DNA from 3 places in the Pantoea sp. UBA4549 genome. Region 2 is predicted to be linked to each of the others. Evidence: predicted binding sites of a transcription regulator. Region 2 holds the regulator's gene; each other region holds the start of a gene.

Region 1 (4,117 bases), on a different contig from region 2:
CTGAGCAGGCTGGCGCGAACGGTGGGCCATAGCGCCACTTTGAGGAAATATTGATCGGTAAAGCGCTGACTGCCGGTGTAGTGTGCCATAAAGTCGCGCATCTGCTGCGCAAGGTTGCGGAATATGCCGTGACAGCCGCCCCACATACCGGCCAGCAGCAGCTCGGTGTGGGTAAAGTAGTCGCGCATATGATGAAACCAGAACGGCGAGTCGAGCCAGGCCTGTACCGCCGCGGCTTCACGCTCCGACAGCAGCGAGTCGGCGTCGCGGATGATAAAGCGTCTGACCGCAGGATCATCCATGACCAGAAAGCGCCAGAGCGTAGGCAGGATCTCTTTTTCATCAGACATATCAACCAGCTGCGCCCCGGCGTGCTGCAGGCGCTGCCAGACGTGCTGCGGCACGCTCGCATCGAGATACACGCGGCAGTGCCAGGCCGGATAGAGCGCGCGCGCGACCTCAACGTTTTTAATCAGCGTTTCGCAGTAGCGCGGCTGATTGCCATACAGGCTGAACGCAATACTGTTTTCAGGCGGATTGTGCGGGTTAAACGCGGGCGGCGCATCAGCCGGAAACGGGTGCTTTTGTCCGGCAGAAAAGCGGGCGTCAGAATGCATCAGCGAAGCCTGGCCGTAGCGCGCCACCTCATCCGGCTTCTGCAGCCAGCCGCAGACTTCAGTCAGGCCATCCAGCCAGGTCTCTGATGCCTGCGCACGCTGCGCGTCAGGGGCCTGGCAGATCTTCTGATAAACGTTGTACGACTTTTTATAGTCACCGGTGCGCATCAGCGTCAGGGCATAGTCGCTGAGCACCTGCATATTATGTGGCATCACCCGCAGTACCGCTTCACAGCACTGGCGTGCCCGCGGGTAGTCGCCGTTGGCCATGGCCTGGCGAAACTGCGCGGCGGCGTGTTCAACGCGCGCCTGCGCAGCAGCAGAGTTATTGACAGAGGCGGAACGGGGAGCGGAGAAGGTTTTGCGCATATAAGGGATCCCAAAGTTCGCTGAATAGGTGCGCATCCTGATTCGTCAGCGGCTGAGTTCCCTGTGAGGCTGGTCCCGCATCCATTACCGACTGGCGCGCTACAACAAGCGACGCGCGGCTTCAACCACGATTTTCACGGCGTCGCTCTCGGTCTGCTTCATGGTCGCCGCGTCCGGGATCTCTTTTTGCGTACGGTTCACAATGACGCCAGCCACCATGCCGGCACGCAGTCCCTGACTGGCGCACATGGTTAACAGTGTAGCGGATTCCATCTCATAGTTAAGCACGCCCATCGCCTGCCACTCCTGCATGGAGCCCTGGAAGCGATTCACCACGCGCCCGGAAAATGTGTCGTAACGCTCCTGCCCCGGGTAGAAGGTGTCAGAAGAGGCGGTGATGCCGATATGGGTACGCGCGCCGCAGTTTTCTGCTGCCGCGACCAGCGCCGTGGTACAGGTAAAATCAGCCACGGCCGGAAACTCCATCGGCGCAAAATGCAGGCTGGCACCATCAAGGCGTACTGAGGCGGTGGTGACCAGCACATCGCCCACGTTGATGTGCGGCTGAATGGCACCGGTGGTACCCACGCGCAGGAATGTCCGGACGCCAAGCTGCGCCAGCTCCTCTACTGCAATTGAGGTTGAAGGACCACCGATACCGGTTGAGCAGACGACCAACGGCTTGCCGTCGATCTCCGCCAGCCAAGTGGTGAATTCGCGATGTGACGCCAGATGCTGCGGGTTATCCATCAGCGCAGCAATTTTTTTCACCCGCTCCGGGTCGCCCGGAACGATCGCCAGCGTAGCGCCTTTCAGGTCAGCTTTAGTGATACCAAGGTGGAAAACGTCAGACTGGGTCATATCAGACTCCTGCTAATTAAGTAGTGTGACGCGCACTCTACGTGAGGCAGCGCGACAAATATGTGATGCCACTCACTTCAAATAATGAAAGTTACATTAGCAACCGCTTCATTTGTGATTTTAATCACAATATGACGCGCCATTTCGCCTATTTGTCAGCTACCGTGCTGCGTAAGCTTGAGTAGCAATGTTAATACAGAAACCGCATCTGAAAATCTGTTCCTTTTTACCCTGTAAACGTCCGGCCATCATGACCAGGCTATAGTTACCTGATTGCGCACCTGCCAGCACGGAGAGAACCATGAAAACCACAGACAATATGGCACAAGAGTCGGCCCCGGGTGGCTTCGCCTCAGCGGCGCAGCCCGCTGCCAGCAGCACAATAATTACCCAAAGCGATACGATTCAGTGCGGCGAAACCTCTATTCCCAGCCAGGGTGAAAATCTGCCTGCCTGGTATGCACGTCCTAAGTCATTCAGCGGTACGCTGCCAGTAGTACTGGTGGTCCAGGAAATTTTTGGCGTACATGAACATATCCGTGATCTGTGCCGCCGCCTGGCGCTGGAGGGCTATCTTGCCGTGGCGCCGGAGCTCTATTTTCGCGAAGGCGATCCGCAGGAGTATCACGATATCCCGACGCTGCTCAGCGAGCTGGTAAGCAAAGTGCCTGACAGCCAGGTACTTGCCGATCTCGATCACGCAGCAAACTGGGCGGCACGGCACGATGGCGATATTCGTCGCCTGGCGATCACCGGCTTCTGCTGGGGCGGTCGGATCAGCTGGCTGTTCGCCGCGCACAATCCTCAGGTGCGTGCCGCAGCCGCATGGTATGGCCGTCTCGAAGGAGAAAAAACGCTGAAGCAGCAGAAACATCCGATTGATATCGCCGTCGATCTGAACGCGCCGGTGCTCGGCCTGTATGGCGGCCAGGATGAGGGCATTCCGCTGGAAAGCATCGACAAAATGCGTCAGGCGCTGCATGCCGCGAATGCGAAAGCGGAAATTGTGGTCTATCCGGACGCCGGACACGCGTTCAACGCCGATTATCGTCCGGGCTATCATGCGGAATCCGCCCGGGATGGCTGGCAGCGTATGCTGGCCTGGTTTAAACAGTATGGGGTGGCCCCTGACGCATAACGTTATCCGGGCGCTCAGGCGCCCTTTTTCCTGCGCGACCGGCTTCAACGCCCGCGTTCGTTGCCGGCAAGAGGCGCGCCTCACTTCATTTAGCCATCCAGATGTTTACACCGCCACAATCTGCGGGTAGTGTATAGCTTACCGCGTCATTCGTTTTGTCCCGCTGCAAAGGATTCTCATGATCGAACTCAAACACCTGCGAACGCTGCAGGCGTTACACAACACCGGCTCGCTTGCCGCCGCGGCGGCGCAGCTGCACCAGACGCAGTCTGCCTTATCGCATCAGTTCAGCGATCTGGAGCAGCGCCTTGGCTTCCGGCTGTTTGTGCGTAAAAGCCAGCCGCTGCGCTTTACGCCGCAGGGTGAGATCTTGCTGCAGCTGGCAGAACAGGTGCTGCCGCAGATCCAGCAGGCGCTGCAGGCGTGTCATGAGCCGCAGCAGCAGGCCACGCTGCGCATCGCCATTGAGTGCCACAGCTGCATTCAGTGGCTGACGCCTGCGCTGAACAACTTCCGCAAGAGCTGGCCGCAGGTCATGATGGATTTTAAATCCGGCGTCACCTTTGATCCGCAGCCGGCGCTGCAGCAGGGTGAGCTTGATGTGGTGCTGACCTCGGATATTCTGCCGCGCAGCGGACTGTTTTATACGCCGATGTTTGATTTTGAGATGCGGCTGGTGCTGGCGCCCGATCATCCGCTGGCGCAGCGTACGCATATTACGCCGCAGGATTTCGCTGATGAAGTGCTGATGATCTACCCGGTGCAGCGCCAGCGTCTGGATGTCTGGCGTCACTTTCTGCAGCCCGCCGGCGTCAGTCCGGCGCTGAAAAGCGTGGACAATACGCTGCTGCTGATTCAGATGGTTTCGGCACAGATGGGGATCGCCGCTCTGCCTCACTGGGTCGTTGAGAATTTTGAAAAGCAGGGACTGGTGGTAACCAAAACGCTGGGCGACGGTCTCTGGAGCCGGCTCTATGCTGCCGTACGTGAAGGTGAACAGCGTCAGCCCGTGCTGGAAGCGTTTGTGCGCTTTGCCCGTCAGCACGCCTGCGATCATCTGCCGTTTGTGCGCGACGCTTCACAGCCGGGCGCGGTATTACCTGGCGCATCCTGATGGTCGGGCGCGGCGGGC
Region 2 (4,117 bases):
CGCGTTATGTGCCTGATTCACCTTTACCCGCTGATAAGCCAGCTTTTCCGGCGAGTGTTCCGGCCCCAGCAGCATGCGCAGCGCCTCCTGATAGGCCTCCAGCGCATCGTGCGCATTCTGCCGCAGCAAACCGCTCTGCCACTGCGGCCATAGCCAGATCATACCGGCGAATGCAATCAGACATCCCATCAGCGTATCCATCATGCGCGGCAGCAGAAACTGAGCACCGTTCAGCGACAGCAGCTGCAGTGAATACACCGCCGTCACGGTAAAGCCAATCATCGACCAGCCATAATATTTGCGCGTCACCAGATAACTGGCCAGCGTGATGGCCAGCATAAACAGCAGCGCGATCGACTCCGGTACGGCGAAACGCAGCGAGGCGGCGGCAATCAGGAGTCCGGCAAAGGTCCCGAGCGCCCGGTGCTGAATGCGCACGCGCGTAGCGCTGTAGCCGTTCTGACTGACAAACATAATGGTCATCAGGATCCAGTAGGGCTTGGGAATATTGAAAAACAGCGCAATAAAGCTGCCGAACATCAGCATAACGGCAAAGCGGGCTGCGCTGCGCAGGGCGCCGGACCTGAACGACAGATAGCTGCGCAGGGCGGGCAGCAGCGGCAGACGCCGCTGGCGATCGGCCATCAGGTCGCGCGTATAAAGCGGTTTCTGAGTGCGCAGCACGCGGGCGATACGGCTGAAATGATAAAGACAGAAGTGACCAACCGGATTATCCGGATGCTGCCGCGCTATCTTTTCCAGCGCGCTGAGCGGCTTTTCCATCTGAAAGCGGGCGGGCAACTGATGATAGAGGATGGCATCCGCCAGCAGCCTGAGCTGTGCCGAAATGGTTTTTGCATTCCAGCGGATAACGGCTTCGGCATGACTCTGCTCGACCAGCTTCTGCACTTTCTCCGGCTGGTGCAGGCTGACAGCGATGTGCTCCTGCAGATCGAGTGCCACCTGGAAAGCACGCGTCAGCCGCTTATGGCTGTTGTCGCGACTGGCAGAGAGCATATGCATCTGCTGATAGCAGGTGGTGATCAGATCAACTGCTTTCTGCTGACGCGCCAGCAGCGGTGGCAGCGCTTTCTCCGGATCGGTCAGCTGCGTCAGCAGGGTATATTTGGCATCGCAGTAATCCGCCAGTTCACGATAGAGCAGGCTCAGCGTTTCACGCATCGGCTGCTCTTTCCACAGCCAGTACCAGAACCAGTTAAACAGGCCATACCAGAACGTGCCGCCAATATAGAGCAGCGGCGGCACCCAGATCGGCATGCGTCCTGCCAGACTCAGCGTAAAAATAGCGGCAATCAGCGTGCCGGGCAGCAGACGTCCGTGCAGCGGGCTGATTTCGCCCGTCACGCCAATAAGCAGCGGCAGCACCAGCATAATAAGCGGCAGCGGGATCGCGGCGTCAGTGAGATACTGGATCAGGAAACTGCCGGTGGCGAAAAGCGTACCGCCCACGATCAGACGTTTGAAAAAACGTTTATGCGGCGTATCAAGGCCGGCAATATTGCAGCAGGCGGGCACCAGCGAGAACAGCAGGCCTTTTTGCAGATCGCCACACAGCCATCCCAGCGCGACAGGCAGGCACAGCACCAGCGTCTGACGCAGAGCGTAGTTGACTTCGGGATGGTAGATGATTCGGCGCCACATCAGCTTATCGCAAACAGAAACGGCGTGATGGTGCCATCACGCCGTGGGGGTGAAACAGCTTAGCGGGTGCCGTAGACGACGATGGTTTTACCGTGTGCGGAGATCAGATTCTGATCTTCCAGCATTTTCAGGATGCGGCCAACGGTTTCCCGTGAGCAACCCACGATCTGACCAATCTCCTGACGGGTGATTTTAATTTGCATACCGTCAGGATGCGTCATGGCATCCGGCTGTTTAGCCAGATTAAGCAGCGTCTGTGCAATGCGGCCGGTAACGTCCAGGAAGGCCAGGTTACCCACTTTTTCTGATGTCACCTGCAGGCGACGTGCCATCTGCGCCGACAGGCGCATCAAAATATCCGGGTTAACCTGAATCAGCTGACGAAATTTTTTGTATGAAATTTCAGCAACTTCGCAGGCTGTTTTCGCACGCACCCAGGCACTGCGCTCCTGGCCCTCTTCAAACAGGCCGAGTTCGCCGATGAAATCTCCCTGATTGAGATAGGAGAGGATCATCTCTTTGCCTTCTTCATCTTTAATCAGTACCGCAACGGAACCTTTAACGATGTAGTAGAGCGTTTCTGCTTTTTCACCCTGATGAATCAGCGTGCTTTTGGATGGATATTTGTGAATATGGCAATGGGACAGGAACCATTCGAGTGTAGGGTCTGTTTGCGGTTTGCCGAGAACCATTCGCTATTATCCTCTATTGTAATCGTGCCCAAAATACAGGGGCATTCATTCCCTGTCAGGCGATGAAATCGTCCAGCGCGTCCTGTTAATAAAAATTATCCGGGCGGATGTGTAAGCTCTGCTTTTGATTCTGCCCGTCTTCATCAGCCACGACGAAGAAATTTTCAGCTCTGTTTGTAGCACAGCTTTTGCAGGCTGTCTTGTGTTGTCTCGCTTCAGCAGGCGGGCGATTGCTGTTTGCCGGATGAACGCGTACTCTGGCGCAAAACGCCGCTTCAGGAGAAAGAATAATGCAGGCACGTGTAAAATGGGTGGAAGGGCTGACCTTTCTCGGAGAATCCTCATCGGGACATCAGTTATTAATGGACGGGAATTCAGGCGATAAAGCGCCAAGCCCGATGGAGATGGTACTGATGGCGGCCGGTGGCTGCAGCGCGATTGATGTGGTGTCGATCCTGCAAAAAGGGCGCAATGATGTGGCTGACTGTGAGGTCAAACTCACCTCAGAACGGCGTGAAGAAGCGCCACGTATTTTTACACAGATTAACCTGCATTTTATCGTCAGTGGAAAAGCGCTGAGCGAGAAAGCGGTAGCGCGAGCGGTTGACCTGTCGGCAGAAAAATATTGCTCGGTGGCGATCATGCTCGGCAAAGGCGTGGAGATCACCCATAGCCACGAGGTGGTTGAGCTGTAACAGGCGCCGCTGCACGTCCCTCTGTACCCGTGAAACAGGCTATGCAGGGTCGCCATTCATGGCGACCGATGTTACGCCGACTGGCAGGCACTGACCCTATTCAATCCGCTTGCCTTCGATGAGCCGCTGCACCAGCGGCATCATAATCAGCTCCATCGCCAGCCCCATCTTGCCGCCCGGTACCACCAGCGTATTCATATGCGAAATAAACGATCCCTGAATCATCGCCAGCAGATAGGGGAAAGCGATGCCTTCCAGGCCGCGAAAATGGATCACCACAAAACTCTCATCCAGTGAGGGGATCTCGCGGGCGGCGAACGGATTGGAGGTATCAACGGTCGGTACGCGCTGAAAGTTAAGGTGCGTGCGGGAAAACTGCGGCGTAATGTAATTGATGTAATCTTCCATCGACCGTACCACGGAATCCATTACCGCTTCGCGCGAGTGGCCCCGTTCGCTGGTATCGCGCACCAGTTTCTGGATCCACTCAAGGTTAACGATGGGCACCACGCCAACCAGCAGGTCAACATGCTCTGCCACGTTATGCTGCTGTGTGACCACCCCGCCGTGCAGGCCCTCATAAAACAGCACGTCGGTGTTTTCCGGCAGCGGCTGCCAGGGGGTAAACGTGCCCGGTACCTGATTCCACGGCACCGCTTCGTCATAGGTGTGCAGATATTTACGCGACTCTCCGATGCCGTTTTCACCATAATGCCGGAACGTCTGCTCCAGCAGGCCAAAATCATTGGCGTCCGGACCAAAATAGCTGATGTGACGGCCCAGATCGCGCGCTTTACGGATCGCCATATCCATTTCCGGCCGGGTATAGCGATGAAAACTGTCGCCTTCTACTTCGGCCGCATGCAGCCCCAGCTGCTGAAAAATTTTACGGAAGGCAAGGCTGGTTGTCGTGGTACCGGCGCCGCTGGAACCGGTAACGGCGATAACGGGGTGTCTGGCTGACATACGGGTGCTCCCTGTGAGATCGGGCGATGAGCATTGTTACCATGAATTATCCGGCAGCGCATCAGCCACGAAACTCGCGCCGCGGCATAATATTGACCGTTT
Region 3 (4,117 bases), on a different contig from region 2:
GCGCTGCTGCGACGCTCGCCACCGAAGTCACGACCGCCACTGCGGCGCTCAGTACGTTCGTGCGGCTGCGCATCACCCAGCAGCTGCATATTCATCGGCTTGTTCAGAATACGCGTGCGGGTAAAGTGCTGCAGAACCTCACCCGGCATGCCTTTTGGCAGCTCGATGGTGGAGTGCGTGCCAAACAGCTTGATGTTACCAATGTAGCGGCTGCTGATATCACCTTCGTTAGCGATAGCACCCACAATGTGGCGAACTTCAACGCCGTCATCGCGGCCCACTTCAATGCGGTAAAGCTGCATTTCGCCAACGTCACGACGCTCACGACGTGGACGATCGCCATCACGGCTCTCACCACGGCTGTCACGGTCACGACGCGGACGATCAGCGCGGTCATCACGATCGCGGAACTCACGACGCTGCGGACGCGGCGCGTCAGCCGGTACGATCAGCGGACGTTCACCCTGAGCCATTTTCAGCAGGGCTGCTGCCAGCGTTTCGATATCCAGCTCTTCTTCCGGCTGCATTTTGCTCAGCAGTGCACGATACTGATCCAGATCGCTGCTTTCCAGCTGCTGCTGAACTTTAGCGGCGAACTTAGCCAGACGACGTTCACCCAGCAGCTCTGCGTTTGGCAGTTCTACTTCCGGAATAGTCAGCTTCATGGTGCGTTCAATGTTGCGCAGCAGACGACGCTCGCGGTTCTCAACGAACAGCAGCGCACGGCCAGCACGACCCGCACGACCGGTACGGCCAATACGGTGAACATATGATTCCGCATCCATCGGGATATCGTAGTTTACGACCAAGCTGATACGCTCTACGTCCAGGCCACGGGCCGCAACGTCGGTAGCAATCAGGATATCGAGACGGCCATCTTTCAGGCGCTCCAGCGTCTGCTCACGCAGTGCCTGGTTCATGTCGCCGTTCAGCGCGGCGCTGTTGTAGCCACTGCGCTCTAAGGCTTCAGCCACTTCCAGCGTTGCGTTTTTAGTCCGCACGAAAATGATCGCTGCATCAAAATCTTCTGCTTCCAGGAAACGCACCAGCGCTTCAGTTTTACGGCCGTAAGCGGTCCAGTAAGACTGTGAAATATCCGGGCGCGTGGTTACGCTTGACTGGATACGCACTTCCTGCGGATCTTTCATGAAGCGTTTGGTAATACGACGAATCGCTTCTGGCATAGTTGCAGAGAACAGTGCGGTCTGATGACCTTCCGGGATCTGCGCCATGATGGTTTCAACGTCTTCGATGAAGCCCATACGCAGCATTTCATCAGCTTCGTCCAGTACCAGACCACGCAGGTTAGAGAGGTCCAGAGTGCCACGTTTCAGGTGGTCCAGCAGGCGACCCGGGGTACCCACAACAATCTGTGGTCCCTGACGCAGGGCGCGCAGCTGTACGTCATAACGCTGGCCGCCATACAGGGCCACGACGTTGACGTTACGCATGTGTTTAGAGAATTCTGTCATTGCTTCAGCCACCTGCACCGCCAGTTCGCGGGTCGGTGCCAGCACCAGGATCTGTGGTGCGCGGACAGAAGGATCAACGTTGTTTAACAGCGGCAGTGAGAACGCCGCGGTTTTACCACTACCGGTCTGCGCCATACCCAGAACATCGCGGCCCGCCAGCAGGTGAGGAATACACTCAGCCTGGATTGGGGAAGGCTTAACGTAGCCCATACCGTTCAGAGATTCGAGGATGTCGGCGTTCAGGCCCAGATCAGCAAAAGTGGTTTGAATATCAGTCATGTAGTACACGTGCCTCTTAGATTGCGGCGGCCAGTCTACATAACTCGTCGTGAAAATTTTCAGTCATTTTCATCAAAAAGTGTGAACCGGCTCAAATTAGAAGTTTTGACGAACAGAAAAGCCCTCACCTCTTAAGGTGATGACTTTACAGGTACAACAGGCAATAAAAGTTCGTCAGCTATTGCTGGTCAGATTCTGATAAATCGTCTTGTGTCTGGCCGAGTTGCGCCAGTTCCAACAATGCGTATCGGTGTTCAACAAAGTTGTTAACGTTGTTAGACACCGCCAGTTTGAACAACGCTTTCGCGTCGTCCTTCTCCCCCAGACTTAGGTAGTACTTACCTAAATAGAAGTTGGTTTCACTGAGATGTTCAGCGAGCGAGGTGTTATCCGTTGCGTCCGCCTTGAGACGTTCCATCAATGTTTTTTCACTGATGTCGCCCAGGTAGAACTCGACAATATTCCATCCCCATTGGTCCTTAGCCGCTTTGTCATAACGCTGTTTCAGCGCTACTTTAGCCTGGTCTTTATCCATCTCGCGTTCAGTGAGATAGAGCCAGAGGCTGCGGAACGGATCGTTAGGATCGTCTTGATAAAACGCCAGCAGATCATCTTGCGCTAACCTGTATCGACCACCGTAGTAGAGAGCGATACCGCGGTTCAAATGCGCATAATTGTAAGTTGGATCAAGCTCAAGTACAGAATCAAACGCTTCGTAGGCGGCATCAAAGTTGCCAGCCTGCGTTAAGTATATACCAAGATAGTTAAACACTTCTGGCATATCTGGTCTTATAGACAGCGCTTGCGAGAAATCGTTCCGCGCCAGTGCCCTCAGACCCAAACTATCATACAACACTCCGCGCTCATATAACAGCTGTGCGCGTTCATCGTCGGTCAGGGCCCGACTGGCAAGAATTTGTTCCATTCGCGCCAGAATGACCTCTTGCTGCAGTGTGGGCTGCAAAGGTACTGCCAGAACTTCGTTCTTACGCCAATTGGAGTTGCTGCATCCTGCCAGCGAAATAGCTGTCGCAACAATACACCAGCGCAAAAAAGGCTTCATTTCCCACTCCCGATACAAACATTGGGATAACCATCCTGTCATCCGCCTGCTATGCACAAGGGTTCCCGCCCTCGCGATGATACCCCGGCGGTGTCAACTTATCGGCACAGCCGCCGAAATCTGACGCTACCAGGGTATACAAACACCCCTTCCCGCCAGGCAGGAAGGGGCTAATCAGGACACGCTTATTCGGCGTCAGAAGCGTCCACAGCAGCAGCGGCGTCTGCCGGCTTCTGCTCAGTGGCTTCTTTGATGCTCAGACGTACACGGCCCTGACGATCAACTTCCATCACTTTAACCGGTACTTCCTGACCCATCTGCAGATAGTCAGTCACTTTCTCTACGCGCTTGTCGGCGATCTGAGAAATATGAACCAGACCTTCTTTACCGCCACCGATAGCCACAAACGCACCGAAATCAACGATACGGGTCACTTTACCGGAGTAGATGCGGCCTACTTCGATTTCAGCGGTGATTTCTTCGATACGACGAATCGCTTCTTTCGCTTTCTGACCGTCGGTCGCAGCGATTTTTACGGTACCGTCATCTTCGATTTCGATGGTAGTGCCGGTCTCTTCGGTCAGCGCACGGATCACTGAGCCGCCTTTACCAATCACATCTTTGATCTTGTCAGAGCTGATTTTGATGGTGTAAATACGCGGTGCGAATTCAGAGATTTCCTGACGCGGCGTGCTGATAGCCTGTTCCATAACGCTCAGGATATGCAGACGCGCACCTTTAGCCTGGTTCAGCGCAACCTGCATGATTTCGCGGGTAATGCCTTCAATTTTGATGTCCATCTGCAGCGCAGTAATACCATCACGGCTACCGGCTACTTTGAAGTCCATATCGCCGAGGTGATCTTCATCGCCCAGGATGTCAGACAGCACGACAAACTTCTCATCTTCTTTCACCAGACCCATAGCAATACCGGCAACGGCTGCTTTGATCGGGACACCTGCATCCATCAGGGCCAGAGAAGCACCGCACACGGAAGCCATAGAAGAAGAACCGTTTGACTCAGTGATTTCTGATACAACACGTACGGTGTACGGGAACTCTTCCTGCTTAGGCATCACTGCCAGCACGCCGCGCTTCGCCAGACGACCGTGACCAATTTCACGACGCTTCGGTGAGCCAACCATGCCGGTTTCGCCCACGGAGTATGGAGGGAAGTTGTAGTGGAACAGGAAGCTGTCGGTACGCTCGCCCATCAGCTCATCCAGGTTCTGCGCATCACGTGCGGTACCCAGTGTGGCAGCAACCAGCGCCTGCGTTTCACCACGGGTGAACAGTGCAGAGC

The links. Region 2 encodes CRP, which controls carbon source genes, mostly activating them, when cyclic AMP is high. Its sites were predicted from a motif close to ATGTGANNNNNNTCACAT; they were not measured.
Region 1: udp (uridine phosphorylase) is a predicted target of CRP. The motif match lies at 1,960-1,977, and genes of this name have one in related genera.
Region 3: yrbN (protein YrbN) is a predicted target of CRP. The motif match lies at 1,831-1,848, and genes of this name have one in related genera.

Annotation. Positions count from the first base shown of each region.
Region 1 is NZ_DGLH01000008.1:18,129-22,245, forward strand. Features, by position in the region: gene B3041_RS05885 (tetratricopeptide repeat protein) at 1-986, opposite strand, end outside; gene udp (uridine phosphorylase) at 1,086-1,847, opposite strand; gene B3041_RS05895 (dienelactone hydrolase family protein) at 2,149-2,985, shown strand; gene metR (HTH-type transcriptional regulator MetR) at 3,164-4,099, shown strand.
Region 2 is NZ_DGLH01000012.1:123,654-127,770, forward strand. Features, by position in the region: gene B3041_RS12400 (YccS/YhfK family putative transporter) at 1-1,662, opposite strand, end outside; gene crp (cAMP-activated global transcriptional regulator CRP) at 1,722-2,354, opposite strand; gene B3041_RS12410 (OsmC family protein) at 2,645-3,049, shown strand; gene B3041_RS12415 (phosphoribulokinase) at 3,146-4,015, opposite strand; gene B3041_RS12420 (YheU family protein) at 4,077-4,117, opposite strand, start outside.
Region 3 is NZ_DGLH01000014.1:3,135-7,251, forward strand. Features, by position in the region: gene B3041_RS13660 (DEAD/DEAH family ATP-dependent RNA helicase) at 1-1,751, opposite strand, end outside; gene yrbN (protein YrbN) at 1,768-1,824, opposite strand; gene nlpI (lipoprotein NlpI) at 1,930-2,814, opposite strand; gene pnp (polyribonucleotide nucleotidyltransferase) at 3,000-4,117, opposite strand, start outside.